DNA from 2 places in the Saccharopolyspora gloriosae genome. Region 2 is predicted to be linked to the other one. Evidence: riboswitches for the same ligand, from Rfam matches in the RefSeq annotation. Region 2 holds a riboswitch; the other holds the start of a gene.
What was found. Region 2 has a riboswitch for glycine ahead of gcvH (glycine cleavage system protein GcvH). Riboswitches for the same ligand answer to the same signal wherever they lie in the genome.
Positions count from the first base shown of each region.

Region 1 (7,361 bases), 2.2 Mb from region 2:
CGAGACCTCCGGCGAGCTCGCCGCGTCCTGCACCAGCTCGATCCTCTTTCCGAGGGAGCGGCGATGACCTCCGTGCGCCCCGGAGACGCGCTGCCGGACTACCGGGTCGGCCCGGTCAGCGCCGAGAAGATGAAGACGATGTCGGCGCTGATGCGGGACGCGAACCCGATCCACTTCGACGTCGCGGCGGTGCGCGCGCTCGGCCTCGGCGACCGGGTGATCAACCAGGGGCCCCTGAACCAGGCGTACGTGGTTTCGCTGCTCGGCCGCTGGGCGGGCGGCGCGCACCGGGTCCGGGAGCTGCGGCTGCGCCACCTCGGCGCGGTGCACGCCGGGGATCGGCTGCGCGCGCACGGCACCGTGCTCGACGTGTCCGAACAGGACGGCGAGCTGCTGGTCCGCTGCGAGGTCGGACTCGACGTGCTCGGCGGCGATCCGGTGCTCTCCGGCACCGCGACGGTCCACGTAGGAGGGTGAACGGTGGTCGACGACGTGCAGCGGTTCCGGCTGTCCTACGGGGACTGCGACGCCCTCGGCATCGCGTACTTCGCGATCTACTACCCGTGGATGGAACGCACCTACAGCAGCTGGCTGCACGGCCACGGGCTGCGTTCCGCCGAGCTCGCAACCGAACTCGGCGCCGGCACCGTGGGCGTGCGCTCCGAGGCGACCTACCTGGCGCCGGTGCACGTGTTCGACGAACTGGCCTGCGCGGCGGTGCGCGAGCGGATCGGCGCCACCTCGTACACGCTCGGTTTCGAGTTCACCAGGGGCGGCGAGCTCGTCACCTACGGCCGGATGACCTTCGCCTGCCGCAGCCCCGAAGGCACCAAAGCCCCGATCCCGGACCGGCTGCGGGCCCTGCTGGAGACGCTGCGAGCCGCCGACGCCCCGGCGGGCTGACGGACTCGGCAAGCCCGGCACCGACGCGGACGGGCCCGGGACCGCCGGAACGCCCGCACCCGCCGCCGCCTATCCTGGCGGCACTATGCGAGTGCTGGGCGAACAGGAATGGCGGGCCCGCCGAGCCGCGCACCAGGAGCGGGTCGAACGCTGGACCGGACCGCACCGGCGCAGGCAGCGCGCCGGGCACAAGCACCCGGTGATGGACTTCCTGTTCACCTACTACTCCCACAAGCCGTCGCTGCTGGAACGCTGGCAACCCGGCCTCGGGGTCGCGTTGGAGGGCGGCGAAGAGTTCCTCGAACGCCGTGGCTACCGCGCCACCCCCGACGGGGTCGCGCTCGATCCCGCCGTGCTCACCGCGAAGCGCCGCGACACGGCGCGCTTCGTGCACGGACTGCTCACCGCCGTGCGCTCCCGGCGCCCGCACCTCGGGTGCTTCGGCTTGCACGAGTGGGCGATGCTCTACCGCACCTCCCCCGGCGACGTCCGCCACGAGGCGTGGCCGCTGCGGCTCGGGCACGCGGGCACCGATGAGGTCGTCGAGTCGATGCCGATCAAGTGCAGTCACCACGACGCGTTCCGCTTCTTCACCGAACCGGCCCGGCCGCTCAACGCGCTGCAACCGACCCGCGCCGAGCAGGTCGCGCTGGAGCAGCCCGGCTGCCTGCACAACAACATGGACATGTTCAAGTGGGCCTACAAGCTGGACCCGCTGGTGCCCGCCGAACTCGTCGCCGACTGCTTCGAACTCGCGGTGGAGATCCGGGAGGCGGACATGCGCGCCAGCCCGTACGACCTCAGCGAGCTCGGCTACGAGCCGATCGCCGTGGAGACGCCCGAGGGCCGCGCCGAGTACGTGCGCAGGCAGCGCGACTTCGCCGACCGCGCCGCCCCGCTGCGCGCCCGCCTGATCGAGGCCTGCGAGGACCTGCTCACCGTGGAGCCGCACGCCGCTCCATGAGGCCGCCCTCGTCGAGGGCACCCCGGACAGCACGACGGCCAGGCCCGATCGGGCCTGGCCGGCACGTTCACCGCCGCTGCCCCGTCCGGAACGAACGAATCGGCCCGCCACCGAGGCGGCGGGCCGATCACGTTCAGTCCCGGACGGCCAGGTTCAGCTCGCCGTTGTCGTCGCGCTCGGCGTCGAGCACCTTGTCGCCCAACAGCTCCGCGGCCTGCGGCTCGAGGAAGACCCGAGCACCGGATTCCTCCACCACCTGGTCGTCTCCCTGCGGCTCGCTGGCGATCGCCGCCTGCAACTCGGCCTGACCGGCCTCGTCGGCGACCGGGGCGATGCGCAGCCCCGAACCCTCGGGCGAGTCACCGCCGGCCAGGACGACCTTGATGACCTCAGCTGCGCTCTCGCTGATCGTGAGCATTGCTGCACTCCTCTCGGAGGCGATTGGGATGATGGAGCCGCCCACCGTAGTGCATCGCCCACGGCACCCGCTCACCCCCGCAGGACGATCAGCCTTCGTACGCCGAAAGCGGAGGGCACGAGCACACCAGGTTCCGGTCGCCCCGCGCGCCGTCGATCCTGCGCACCGCGGGCCACACCTTCTGCGTCCCGGTACCCAGCGGGTAGGCGGCCTCCGCTCGACTGTAGGCGTGATCCCAAGGACCGGCGAGCGACGCGGCGGTGTGCGGGGCCTGGCTCAGCGGGTTGTCGTCCGCGGGCCACTGACCGCTCGCCACCTTGTCGATCTCGCCCTTGATCGCGATCATCGCTTCGCAGAACCGGTCGAGTTCGGCGAGGTTCTCGCTCTCCGTCGGCTCGACCATCAGCGTCCCGGCCACCGGGAAGGACATGGTCGGTGCGTGCAGGCCGTAGTCGGCGAGCCGCTTCGCCACGTCGTCCACCGTCACGCCGGAGGCCTTGGTGATCGGCCGCAGGTCCAGGATGCATTCGTGGGCGACGAAACCGCCGGTGCCCGTGTAGAGCACCGGGAAGTACTCGTCGAGCCGGCGGGCCACGTAGTTCGCCGCGGCCACCGCCGTCAGCGTCGCCCGGCGCAGCCCGTCGGACCCCATCATGCGGACGTAGGCCCAGGAGATCGGCAAGATCGACGCGCTGCCCCACGGCGCCGCGCTGATCGGGCCCACACCGGTCTCCGGACCGGCCGCGGGCTGCAGCGGGTGGTTCGGCAGGAACGGCGCCAGGTGCTCGCGCACCCCGATCGGGCCCACGCCGGGACCGCCACCGCCGTGCGGGATGCAGAACGTCTTGTGCAGGTTCAGGTGCGAGACGTCGGACCCGAACTTGCCCATCCGCGCCAGGCCGATCAGCGCGTTGAGGTTCGCGCCGTCGACGTAGACCTGGCCGCCCGCGTCGTGCACCAGGCCGCACACCTGCTCCACGGTGTCCTCGTAGACGCCGTGCGTGGACGGGTAGGTGATCATGATCGCGGCGAGGTCGTCGCGGTGCTGGTCCACCACTTCGCGCAGGTGGTCGAGCTCGATGTTGCCCTTGTCGTCGCAGCGCACCACGACCACGCGCAGCCCGGCCATCACGGCGCTCGCGGCGTTCGTGCCGTGCGCGCTGGCCGGGATCAGGCACACGTCGCGGGCCGACTCACCACGGCTGTGGTGGTAGGCGCGGATCGCCAGCAACCCGGCGAACTCGCCCTGGCTGCCCGAGTTCGGCTGCAGGCTCACCGCGTCGTAGCCGGTGATCTCCGCGAGCCAGCGCTCCAGGTCCCGCACGATCTCCAGCAGCCCCGTCGCGTCCTGCGCGGGCGCGAACGGGTGCACCTCGGCGAACTCCGGCCAGGTGATCGGCTCCATCTCCGCGGTCGCGTTCAGCTTCATCGTGCAGGACCCCAGCGGGATCATGCTCCGGTCCAGCGCGACGTCGGAGTCCGACAGGCGGCGCAGGTAGCGCAGCAGCGAGGTCTCCGAGCGGTGGGTGTGGAACACCGGGTGCGTCATGTACTCCGAGGTGCGCCGCAGCACGCCGGGCAGCGCGTCGGCGGTCTCCGCGTCCAGCGCGTCGACGTCGGCCACCGAGCCGCCTTCGATCCCGAACGCGGCGGCCACCCGCACCAGCGTCTCCCTGGTGGTGGTCTCGTCGCAGCTGATGCCGACGAGGTCGTCGTCGATGTGGCGCAGGTTGATGCCGCCCTCGCGGGCCGCCCGCACGACCTCCGCTGCCCTGCCCGGAACCCGCGCGACGATCGTGTCGAAGAACTCCGCGTGCTCGATCCGCACCCCGCCCCGGCGCAACCGCTCCGCCAGCACCGCGGCCATCCGGTGCGCCCGGCGCGCGATGGCCCGCAGCCCGCTCGGGCCGTGGTAGACGCCGTACATCGACGCGACGACCGCCAGCAGCACCTGCGCGGTGCAGATGTTGCTCGTCGCCTTCTCCCGGCGGATGTGCTGCTCCCTGGTCTGCAGGGCGAGCCGGTAGGCCTGGTCGCCGTCGGCGTCGACGCTCACGCCGACCAACCGGCCCGGCAGCTGCCGCTCGATGCCCTTGCGCACCGCCATGTACCCGGCGTGCGGGCCGCCGAAGCCCATCGGCACGCCGAAGCGCTGCGTCGTGCCGACCACCACGTCGGCACCGATCTCACCGGGAGCGCGCAGCAGCGTCAGCGCCAGCAGGTCGGCGCTGACCACGGCCATCCCGCCGCGCTCATGGACCCGCTCGATGATCGCCTCGTGGTCGCGGAGCGCGCCGGAGGCACCGGGGTAGGCCAGCAGCACGCCGAAGAAGTCGTCCTCCGGCAGCGCCTCGGGACCCGCGGCGAGGTCGGTGACGATCACCTCGATGCCCAGCGGTTCGGCGCGGGTCCGCAGCACCTCCAGGGTCTGCGGCATCACGTCCGCGTCCACCACGAAGCGCGGCGATTTGGCCCGGCCCGCGCGGCGCACCAGCGTCATGCCCTCGGCGGCGGCGGTGGCCTCGTCCAGCATCGACGAGTTCGCCACCGGAACACCGGTCAGGTCGGCGACCATCGTCTGGAAGTTCAGCAGCGCCTCGAGCCTGCCCTGCGAGATCTCCGGCTGGTACGGCGTGTACGCCGTGTACCAGGCGGGGCTCTCCAGCACGTTGCGCAGGATCACCGGCGGCGTGATCGTCGGGTAGTAGCCCAGCCCGATCATCTCGGTGTGCGGGCTGTTGAGCCGCGCCAGGTCCCGGAGCTGCTTGAGCGCCTCGGCCTCGGTAGCCGGCTCCGGCAGGGCCAGCTGCAGGTCCCGTTCGCGGATGCCTTCGGGCACCGCGGCCTGGCCCAGCTCCTCCAGCGAGCCGACACCGATCACGTCCAGCATGCGCGCCAGCTCGGCGGGCAACGGCCCGACATGGCGGTCGGCGAACGGAGTGCCGTGTTCCAGGGCGGCCAGCGGGATACGGTCTTCGGTCGTCATCGCCACACCTCATTCATCGCGACGGACACAGGGCGGCAGCACGAATGCTGCTCTCCCCCTCTGTCACCGTCCGCGATACGAACGCCTGAGAGCTTCACCCGGTACGGCGACCGGGCTTGCACCGTCGGCGGGGAACCACCTACCGGTGGTCCCTCTTTCCAGAGGTATCTCGCCCGTGCGGTCCAGCAGGCCTGAGAGGTTGTCGGGGAGGGTTTGCTCCTTCGGCGCCGCCGGTGACCAGGTCACCGGCGAACTCTCCCGCGCGGGGTCAGCGATGCTCAGCAGCCTACCCGATCCAGTGACGACCGAAAGTGCGATCTTCATCCCGCTCGATCACTCCGGTGCGCCGGGCACGGCGCTGACCGGCGGTGACGCCCCCGTCACGGGGCGAGGCGCTCAGCCCGTGCGGCGGTCCCGGCGACGGCGGGACAACTCGTCGTTGACCGGCTCCTCGTGCTCGCCGCCGTCGGCCCGCTCGGCGGGGAACTCGTGGATCGTCCCGGTGATCTCGCGCATCGCGCCGCTGACCGCGATCCCGAACACGCCCTGACCGCCCTGCAGCAGGTCCACGACCTCCTCGGCGGAGGTGCACTCGTAGACCGTCGTGCCGTCGCTGAACAACGTGATCTTGGCCAGGTCCTGCACGCCTCGATGGCGCAGGTGCTCCACGGCGACCCGGATGTTGTGCAGCGAGACCCCGGTGTCCAGCAGTCGCTTGACGACCTTGAGCACCAGGACGTCCTTGAACGAGTACAGCCGCTGCGACCCGGATCCCGCCGCGCCGCGGATCGACGGGCCGACCAGCTTGGTGCGCGCCCAGTAGTCCAGCTGCCGGTAGGTGATGCCGGCGATCTGGCACGCCGCGGGTCCGCGGTAGCCGACGAGCTCGTCCGGGAGCGCGGTGTCGGGGAACGGCGCCGACTGCTCCGCGGCGGAATCCTCGCCAGGTGCTCGCTCCACCACGCCTGCCTCCCCTCGCCCGGCCCGAGGCCGGCGAACCACCAGAACCCGGCTCGACGCATGATCATCCGCCGAACGGGGGAACGATCATGGAACCGGGGCTTCGACCTTCCCCGACCTGGAAAATCACATCGGGGCGATTCGCGCACTCCGACGGTAAGCCCGGCCCGTGAGCGGGTCAACGCGACGCGCGGAGCCGCCCGCCCACCCCGGGTGTGACGTCCCCGCTCCGGCCCGCGCCGCTCGCCGAACGCGAAAAGGCTCCCGGTGCGAACTCGCACCGGGAGCCGGGTACGGCACCGGGGGTGAGCGGACCGCACGTCCGCTCACCTGATCACGTATCGGCGCCGCGGAAGTCCTCCGGAGAGACCGAGTCCAGGAATTCCCGGAACTTCTCGACCTCGTCCTCCTGCTCGTCCGGGATGATCAGCCCGGCTTCGTCCAGCACCGACTCGTCAGCGTGGATCGGCACTCCGACCCGCAGCGCCAGCGCCACCGAATCACTCGGGCGTGCCGAGACCCGCACATCCCCGTCGAAGATGAGTTCGGCGAAGAACGTACCCTCCTGCAGATCGGTGATCCGCACCTCTTCCAGGTCCCGCCCCAGGGCGCCGATGACGTCCTTGAGCAGGTCGTGGGTGAGCGGTCTGGCGGGTCGCACGCCCTGCTGCTCCAGCGCGATCGCGGTGGCCTCCACCGATCCGATCCAGATCGGCAGGTACCGCTCGCCTTCGGTCTCGCGCAGCAGCAGAATCGGCTGGTTGGCTGGTAGTTCCACTCGCACGCCGACGACGCGCATTTCGCTGCTCATCGTCTCATCGCCTCCTCCAGCGCGCCGAAGCGTGACATCCTTGGTCGAGGATCGCGCACCGACGCCTCTGACGCTACCCGCGATACGGCGGTGGCCATCGCCTCCGCCCGGAATTCCCGCTCGGTGGACGGCTCTTCCGGCCCGTTCACGGCCGCGTACCGGCCGATCGCCGATACCCGGCATTCCCTTGTCCGACTCGGTCCGCACATCGTTCCGAGGCGGTTCCTGACGCCGCCGCTGCCCTCCGCGAACACCCGGAGGTCCCTCGTGGAGCGAGCTCGCGCGGCGTCGCCGACCAGCCCGTCCGATGAAGGACTCC
Region 1 is NZ_JACHIV010000001.1:3,183,400-3,190,760, forward strand. Features, by position in the region: gene BJ969_RS14100 (hypothetical protein) at 1-67, shown strand, start outside; gene BJ969_RS14105 (MaoC family dehydratase) at 64-477, shown strand; gene BJ969_RS14110 (thioesterase family protein) at 481-903, shown strand; gene BJ969_RS14115 (3-methyladenine DNA glycosylase) at 989-1,867, shown strand; gene BJ969_RS14120 (iron-sulfur cluster assembly accessory protein) at 2,001-2,285, opposite strand; gene gcvP (aminomethyl-transferring glycine dehydrogenase) at 2,374-5,271, opposite strand; glycine riboswitch at 5,440-5,542, opposite strand; gene BJ969_RS14130 (MerR family transcriptional regulator) at 5,668-6,234, opposite strand; gene BJ969_RS14135 (bifunctional nuclease family protein) at 6,566-7,042, opposite strand.
Region 1: it holds a riboswitch for glycine, as region 2 does, so the genes downstream of both, gcvP (aminomethyl-transferring glycine dehydrogenase) here and gcvH (glycine cleavage system protein GcvH) in region 2, are expected to answer to the same signal.

Region 2 (7,361 bases):
CTAGACCAGCACCGCGCCCGGGCTCGTGCTCGGCACGCCGTGCGCCCGCGCCACCGCATCGCTCACCAGCAGGCCGCCGTGCGTGTTCAACCCCGCCGCGAGCGCCGGATCCGACCGGCACGCCTCCCGCCAACCGTGATCGGCGATGCGCAGCACGTACGGCAAGGTCACGTTCGTCAAGGCGTGCGTCGAGGTGTTCGGCACCGCCCCGGGCATGTTCGCCACGCAGTAGAACACCGACTCGTGCACCCGGTACGTCGGATCGTCGTGCGTCGTGGGGCGCGAATCGGCGAAGCACCCGCCCTGATCGATCGCGATGTCCACCAGCACGCTGCCCGGTTTCAGCTGCGCCACCAACTCGTTCGACACCAGCTTCGGCGCTTTCGCACCGGGGATCAGGACCGCGCCGATCACCAGGTCCGCCGAACGCACCGCCGTCTCCACCGCGTACCGGTTCGAGGTCACCGTGCGGATGGTGCCGCGGTAATCGCGGTCGATCTCCCGCAGCTTGTCCACGTTGGTGTCCAGCAGTTCCACGTCCGAGCCCATGCCCAGCGCGACGCTCGCCGCGTTCAACCCCGCCACACCACCGCCGATGACCACCACGCGCGCCGGCGGCACCCCCGGAACACCACCGGGAAGCACCCCGCGGCCCCCGTGCGGGCGCAGCAGCGCGTACGCGCCCACCTGCGGAGCCAGCCGCCCGGCGACCTCGCTCATCGGTGCCAGCAGCGGCAGCCCGCCGGTCGCGGTCTGCACCGTTTCGTAGGCGAGCCCCGTGACCTCGGCGCGCAGCAGCTCGTTCGTCAGCTCCGCCGAGGCCGCCAGGTGCAGGTAGGTGAACAGGACCTGGCCCGGCCGCAGGCGCGGGAACTCCTCCCGGATCGGCTCCTTCACCTTCAACACGAGATCGCCCGCCGCCCACACGTCCTCGGCGGTGCCGACGATCGTCGCGCCCGCCGCGACGTACTCCTCGTCGGGGATCGACGAGCCGACCCCGGCGCTCGCCTCCACGAACACCTCGTGCCCGTGCACCCGCAACTCGTGCACCCCCGCCGGGGTGCAGGCCACCCGGTACTCGTGGTTCTTGATCTCCCTCGGCACTGCGACCTTCACCCGGTACACCTCCCCGTCGCCCGGAGCCCCTCCCGCATCATCCGCCCACACCCCGCTCCCCGCGCCCCTGCACGCCTGCCGAGGGTGCGAGGAAGGGAACCTTCCTGTCACCGGTGACAGGAAGGTTCCCTTCCTCGCACCCGATCCGGGGTCAGGCCGGGGGCCAGGTGAAGGTGGCGAGACCGCCTGCGGGGAGCGCGTAGTCGAACTCCTGGCCCTGCCAGGACACGGTGATCGGCCGTTCGGCACCGCCGGGGTTGAGCGCGATCAGCGCGGTGGAACCGTCCGGGTTGCGGAACGCGACGTTCTGCACCCCGTCGAGCTCGTTCGATCCGATCCGGACCGCTCCGGGCCGCACGAACTTGCTGGCGTGCCCGAGCGCGTAGTACTCGGCGTTGTAGTCCACCTCGCCGGTGGCGTTGTCGATGGTGGTCACTCCGGTGCAGTCGTCGCACGCGCCGTCCATGACCGGGCCGTGCGCCGGGTCCAGCGCCAGGTTCCACAGCACGACGCTGCGGGCCCAGTTGCGGGTGCCGCCGATGATCAGGTTGCTCGCCTGCCAGGTCAGCGTGTCGCCGAAGGTCGCCGCCGGATCCTCCGACTCGGTGCCGGAGCATTCGGTGAGGTGGATCTCGGCGTCCGGATGCGCGTCGTGCACGGCGCTCTGCGCGTCCGGCGTCCCGCCGTAGCAGTGGAAGGCGGCCCCGTCGACGTACCGCGCCGCGTTGGCGTCGCCGAGCACGTGGTTCGGGTATTCGGTGTCGTCCCAGTTGTGGTCGTAGGCCAGGATCTTCGTGTCCAGGCCCGCGGCGTCGAGCTTCGGACCGAGGTCGTTGCCGATGAACGCCGCCTGGGCTTCCGGGGACATCGGGCTGCCCGGGTACGACGGCGGATCGTTCAACGGTTCGTTCTGCGGGGTCAGCGAGTCGATCGGGACCCCGGCCTGCTCGTATGCCTGCACGAAGCGGACCAGGTAGTCGGCGAAGACCTGGTAGTTCTGCGCCGGCAGTTCCCCGCCGACCATGGAGCCGTTGGACTTCATCCACGCGGGCGCGCTCCACGGCGTCGCCACCACGTTCAGCTCCGGAGCCAGTTCCCCGGCCCGTCGTAGCAGCGGCAGGATGTCGGCCTCGTCGTGAGCGATCGAGAACTCCGCCAGCTCGTAGTCGCTCTCCCCGGCGGGCACGTCGTCGTAGCTGTAGGTCGAGCGCGCGAAGTCCGAGGCGCCGACGACCTGCCGCAACGCGGTCAGGCCGATTCCGGTGTCCGCGTCGAACAGCCGGGACATGATCTCGTCGCGCCGCGGGGAGTTGTTCACCAGCCAAGCCGACGAGTCGGTCAGCGCCGCCCCGAACCCGTCGACGGCCTGGTACGTCGTCCCGGGGTCGACCGTGATCGTCTCGTTCCCGCCGCCCGCCCCGAACTCCGCGTCGGGCTGGCGCGCGAGCTTGCTCTGGCCGTCCTTCGTGGTCAACCAGACCCCCACCGCCGGGGCCGCGTGCGCAGGTGGAGCGAGCACCAGACCGGTGCTGAGCGTGATCGCGGAGAGCACCAGCGCGGCGGCCCGCCCGGCGCGAGGCGCCGCGACCCCGCCTCGTGTCTTGTGATCCATCTGCCCAGGGTGGTCTGACCAATCCTGCCCGGGTAGCTCCATTCGGTCGCAACCCCGCGCTCCGCGAGGCGAGGAAGGGAACCTTCCTGTCACCGGTGACAGGAAGGTTCCCTTCCTCTCTCGATCCGTGTGATCCGGAGCGAGGGGGCATTGACACCGACGGGTGCCCGTTTATCGTTGCTGGGCACGTCCACAACCGCATATGCCGCAGATCCCGGGCGGGAGAGACCCCGCGCCGACGGGGCGCCGAAGGAGCAAACACTCCCTGCAAACTCTCAGGCACCCATGACCGCTCGGGCGAGGCGACTCTGGAAAGCGCGCGCTCCGGCGCCGCACCCACGGTGCAAACCGCGCACGACGCGGTGAAGCTCTCAGGTTCCGCAACAGAGGGGGAGGCCCACGAACCCGGGCACACCTGTGCCCACGATGGTGAGGAGCCTCCATGTCCCTGCCCGAGCAGCTGCGCTACACCGAGGAACACGAGTGGATCGAGGACCGCGGTGACCTGGTCCGCATCGGCATCACGCCCTTCGCGGCCGAAGCGCTCGGCGACATCGTGTACGTGCAGCTCCCCGAGGTGGGCGAGCGGATCGAATCGGGCCAGACCTGCGGCGAGCTGGAATCGACGAAGTCGGTCAGCGACCTGTACGCGCCCGTGACCGGCGAGGTCGTGGCGATCAACGAGGCGGCGGCGGACGACCCCGCGGTGGTCAACGGGGACCCGTTCGGTGAGGGCTGGCTGCTCGACGTGCGTGCCGAGCAGACCGGTGCTGTGCTCACGGCGCAGGAATACGCCCAGTTGACCGGTGGTGAGTAAGCCGGGCTGAGGGGGACGGATCTGTGACGATCAGCGTCTTCGACCTCTTCTCAGTGGGCATCGGGCCGTCCAGTTCGCACACCGTCGGCCCGATGCGGGCCGCCGGGATGTTCACGGCACGCCTGCGCACCGAGGGTCTGCTCGGCGAGGTCACCAGGGTGAAAGCCGAGCTGTTCGGGTCGCTCGGAGCGACCGGGCATGGTCATGGGAGTCCGAAAGCGGTGCTGCTCGGGCTCGAAGGGCACGATCCGGAGACGGTGGATCCGGCCGCGGTCGAACACCGAGTGGACGCCGTCCGCACCGGTGGCCGGCTGTCGCTGGCGGGCGAGCACGACATCGCCTTCTCCGTCGATCGCGACCTCGTGATGCACCGGCGGAAATCGCTGCCGCTGCATCCCAACGGCATGCGGTTCACCGCGTTCGGTACCTCGGGTGAACTGCGCGCCGCGGTGTTCTACTCCGTCGGCGGCGGGTTCGTGGTCGACGACGGCGCCACCGGGACCGACCGGATCAAACCGGACGAGACCGCGGTCCGGCACCCGTTCCGCACCGGGCAGGAACTGCTCGCGAGGGCGGCCGATTCGGGATCGCGGATCAGCGACGTCATGTTCGACAACGAGCTGTCGTGGCGTTCCGCGGCGGACATCCGCGCGCAGCTGCTGCACATCTGGGGCGTGATGCGCGAATGCGTCGACAACGGGTGCAGCAACGATGGAGTGCTGCCCGGCGGGCTGAAGGTGAACCGGCGCGCGGCGGCGCTGCGGGCGAGCCTCACCGAGCAGGACGATCCGATGGAGTGGCTCACCTTGTTCGCCCTCGCGGTCAACGAGGAGAACGCGGCGGGCGGCCGGGTCGTCACCGCGCCCACGAACGGGGCCGCGGGCATCGTTCCCGCGGTGCTGCACTACTACGTGCGCTTCGTTCCCGGCGCCAGCGAGGACGGCGTGATCCGCTTCCTGCTGGCGGCGGGGGCGATCGGCGTGCTGTTCAAGGAGAACGCCTCGATCTCCGGTGCCGAGGTCGGGTGCCAGGGCGAGGTCGGCTCGGCGTGCTCGATGGCGGCGGCCGGGCTCGCCGAGGCGCTCGGTGCGACGCCGTGGCAGGTGGAGAACGCCGCCGAGATCGCGATGGAGCACAACCTCGGGCTCACCTGCGATCCGATCGGTGGCCTGGTGCAGATTCCGTGCATCGAGCGCAACGCCGTCGCCTCGGTCAAGGCGGTCACCGCCGCGCGGATGGCCCTGCGCGGGAACGGCAGCCACGTCGTCTCGCTCGACAAGGTCATCAAGACCATGCGCGACACCGGCCGCGACATGAAGGCCAAGTACAAGGAGACGGCTCGCGGCGGCCTCGCCGTCAACGTCATCGAGTGCTGATCCCGCCGCCCTGCCCGAACGCAGGCCCGCTCCGGGCGGGCAGGGCGAGCAAGGGAACCTTCCTGTCATCCACGTGAGGAAGGGAACCTTCCTGTCACGGTCTGCTCGTCCGCGCTCGTCGCGGTGAGCCGGTGTGGTGAGGTGCCGATTCCGATCGTCGCGTGCCCGGGTCGGTGGAGCGTGGCGGCACCGGGTGACAGGAAGGTTCCCTTCCTCGCATTGAGTTGCGCACAACTCAGTTGCGGGCAACTCAAATTGGGGCTAGTGTCGATCTCGTGCAGGAGGCGGGATGAGTTCGGACTCGGTGCTGTCGCTGGATCGGCAGGTGTGCTTCGCGCTCTACAGCGCGTCGCGCTCGTTCACCAACCTGTATCGGCCGTTCCTCGACGAGCTGGGGCTGACCTACCCGCAGTACCTCGTGATGCTGGTGCTCTGGGAACGCGATTCGCTGGCGGTCAAGGATCTCGGGGCGACGCTCCGGCTCGATTCCGGGACGTTGTCGCCGTTGGTGAAGCGGCTCGAAGCCGGTGGCCTGGTCGCGCGGCGGCGCAGCGCTCGGGACGAGCGTTCCGTCGAGGTCGGGCTGACCGATGAGGGGCGCGAACTCCGGGAACGGGCGGCGGTCGTGCCGCATCGAGTCCTCGCCGCGATCGGCATGGGACTCGACGAAGTGCGCGAACTGCGCTCGACGCTCGAACGGCTCACGGCGAACGTGGACGAGGCCGCGGAGCGGGCTCGGGCCGCGGTGGCGGCGGGCGTTCCCATCACCGACGAGCTCCTGCGCGGGACCACGACAGAAGGAGACTGAGATGGCAGCGCTGTACACGGCCGAGGCGACCGCGACCGGCGAGGGCAGGGGCGGACGCACCCGCTCGTCCGACGGCGTGCTCGACCTGGACCTCGCGGTGCCGCGCGAGATGGGTGGCCCCGGCGGGGACTCCACGAACCCCGAGCAGCTGTTCGCCGCCGGCTACGCCGCGTGCTTCCACAGCGCGCTGCAGCTGGTGGCGCGCAAGGCGAAGGCCGACATCACCGATTCCTCGGTGACCGCCCAGGTCGGCATCGGCAGCAACGGTGCGGGCGGTTACGGCCTGAACGTCTCGCTGTCGGTGAGCCTGCCCGGCATCGACCGCGAGCAGGCGCAGCAGCTGACCGAGCAGGCCGACTCGGTGTGCCCGTACTCGAACGCCATCCGCGGCAACGTCGAGATCGAACTCGCGGTGGCCTGACGACGTGAACCGGTCGTGCCGCGCCGGGCCTCGACGGCCCCGGCGCGGCACGGTCACATCAGCAGCACGTACACCGTTCCGATCAGCCCGGCCAGCACCGCCAGCGCGGTGAGCGAAGCGTGCAGCGCGCCGTCCGGCAACGGGTCCTCGGCGCGCAACCTGCGCTCCGCCTGCCGATGCCTGCTCCACGACAGCACGGTGATCGCGACCGCGAGCGGGATCGCCACCGCGGCGCACACGGCGGCGGCCACCGCGCTGCGGTGCACCAGCAACCGCAGCAGCACCATCAGGCCCACGACGAACGTCAGCCCGGTGCGCAACCAGGCGAGCGTCGTGCGTTCGATCTGCAAACCGGGATCCCACGGACCCCGCCGTTCGTCCGGCATCCTCAGAACCCGCTGATCAGCAGCAGCGCGAGCGCGCCGAGCCCGATCAAGCCCAGGCCGAACCCGAGGATCGGCGCCAGCTTCGGCGGTGGCAGCGGGGAGTTCGTGCGCAGCGCCCGCTCCATGGTCATCCACCGGCCGAACGCCGCCACGCTGCACACGACGCCCGCCAGCAGCAGGAGCACCGCCAACGAGGTGCGCAGCGGATCCGAGCCGGTGCCCGCCGCGGCGTTCAGGGCCTCGACGCCGACTCCCGCGGCCATCAGGGCCAGCGCGGTCCGGATCCACGCCAGGAACGTTCGTTCGTTGGCGAGCGTGAACCGGGGATCGGGTTCGTCACCTACCCCGTAGAGCCGATGTGGCCAGCGCCTACAAGCGGGGTCGTCGTTCTCGGAAGCCATGCGGCCACCGTAGTGCGACCGGCGCAACGAGCCGCTGCAGAGTGCGCGCACCCGCTGCTCCACGCGGACACCGGCGCCCGCGCCGTGCGAGAGCCGGTGTCCGGCGGCGAGCCTCAGAAGTCGAAGACGGTGCCCAAGTTCGACGTCGCCTGGCAGCTGTTGCCGAATTCCTTGTCGAAGTGCACCGGCTTGCCCTGCCAGGTTCCGTGCGCGCTGGCGATCACCGGCCGGAGCACCATCGTGCACTGCGCACCGGTCTGGGACTGGCCGATCTGATCGAAGTTGCCCCCCGCGGCGAGCAGGGTCTTGCAGGCCTCGGCGGCCTTCGGGTGCGTGCCGCCCGTCGGCTCGCACCGCAGCTGCACGGTGCGCGGCTCCTCGGCGCGGTTCTTGCTCGCGATCGTGAGCGTCAGGTGGCTCGTCG
Region 2 is NZ_JACHIV010000001.1:5,425,367-5,432,727, reverse strand. Features, by position in the region: gene ald (alanine dehydrogenase) at 1-1,116, opposite strand; gene BJ969_RS23680 (glycoside hydrolase family 30 protein) at 1,268-2,728, opposite strand; glycine riboswitch at 2,938-3,030, shown strand; glycine riboswitch at 3,031-3,125, shown strand; gene gcvH (glycine cleavage system protein GcvH) at 3,171-3,545, shown strand; gene BJ969_RS23670 (L-serine ammonia-lyase) at 3,569-4,921, shown strand; gene BJ969_RS23665 (MarR family winged helix-turn-helix transcriptional regulator) at 5,211-5,729, shown strand; gene BJ969_RS23660 (organic hydroperoxide resistance protein) at 5,731-6,150, shown strand; gene BJ969_RS23655 (DUF202 domain-containing protein) at 6,204-6,500, opposite strand; gene BJ969_RS23650 (YidH family protein) at 6,539-6,937, opposite strand; gene BJ969_RS23645 (SSI family serine proteinase inhibitor) at 7,051-7,361, opposite strand, start outside.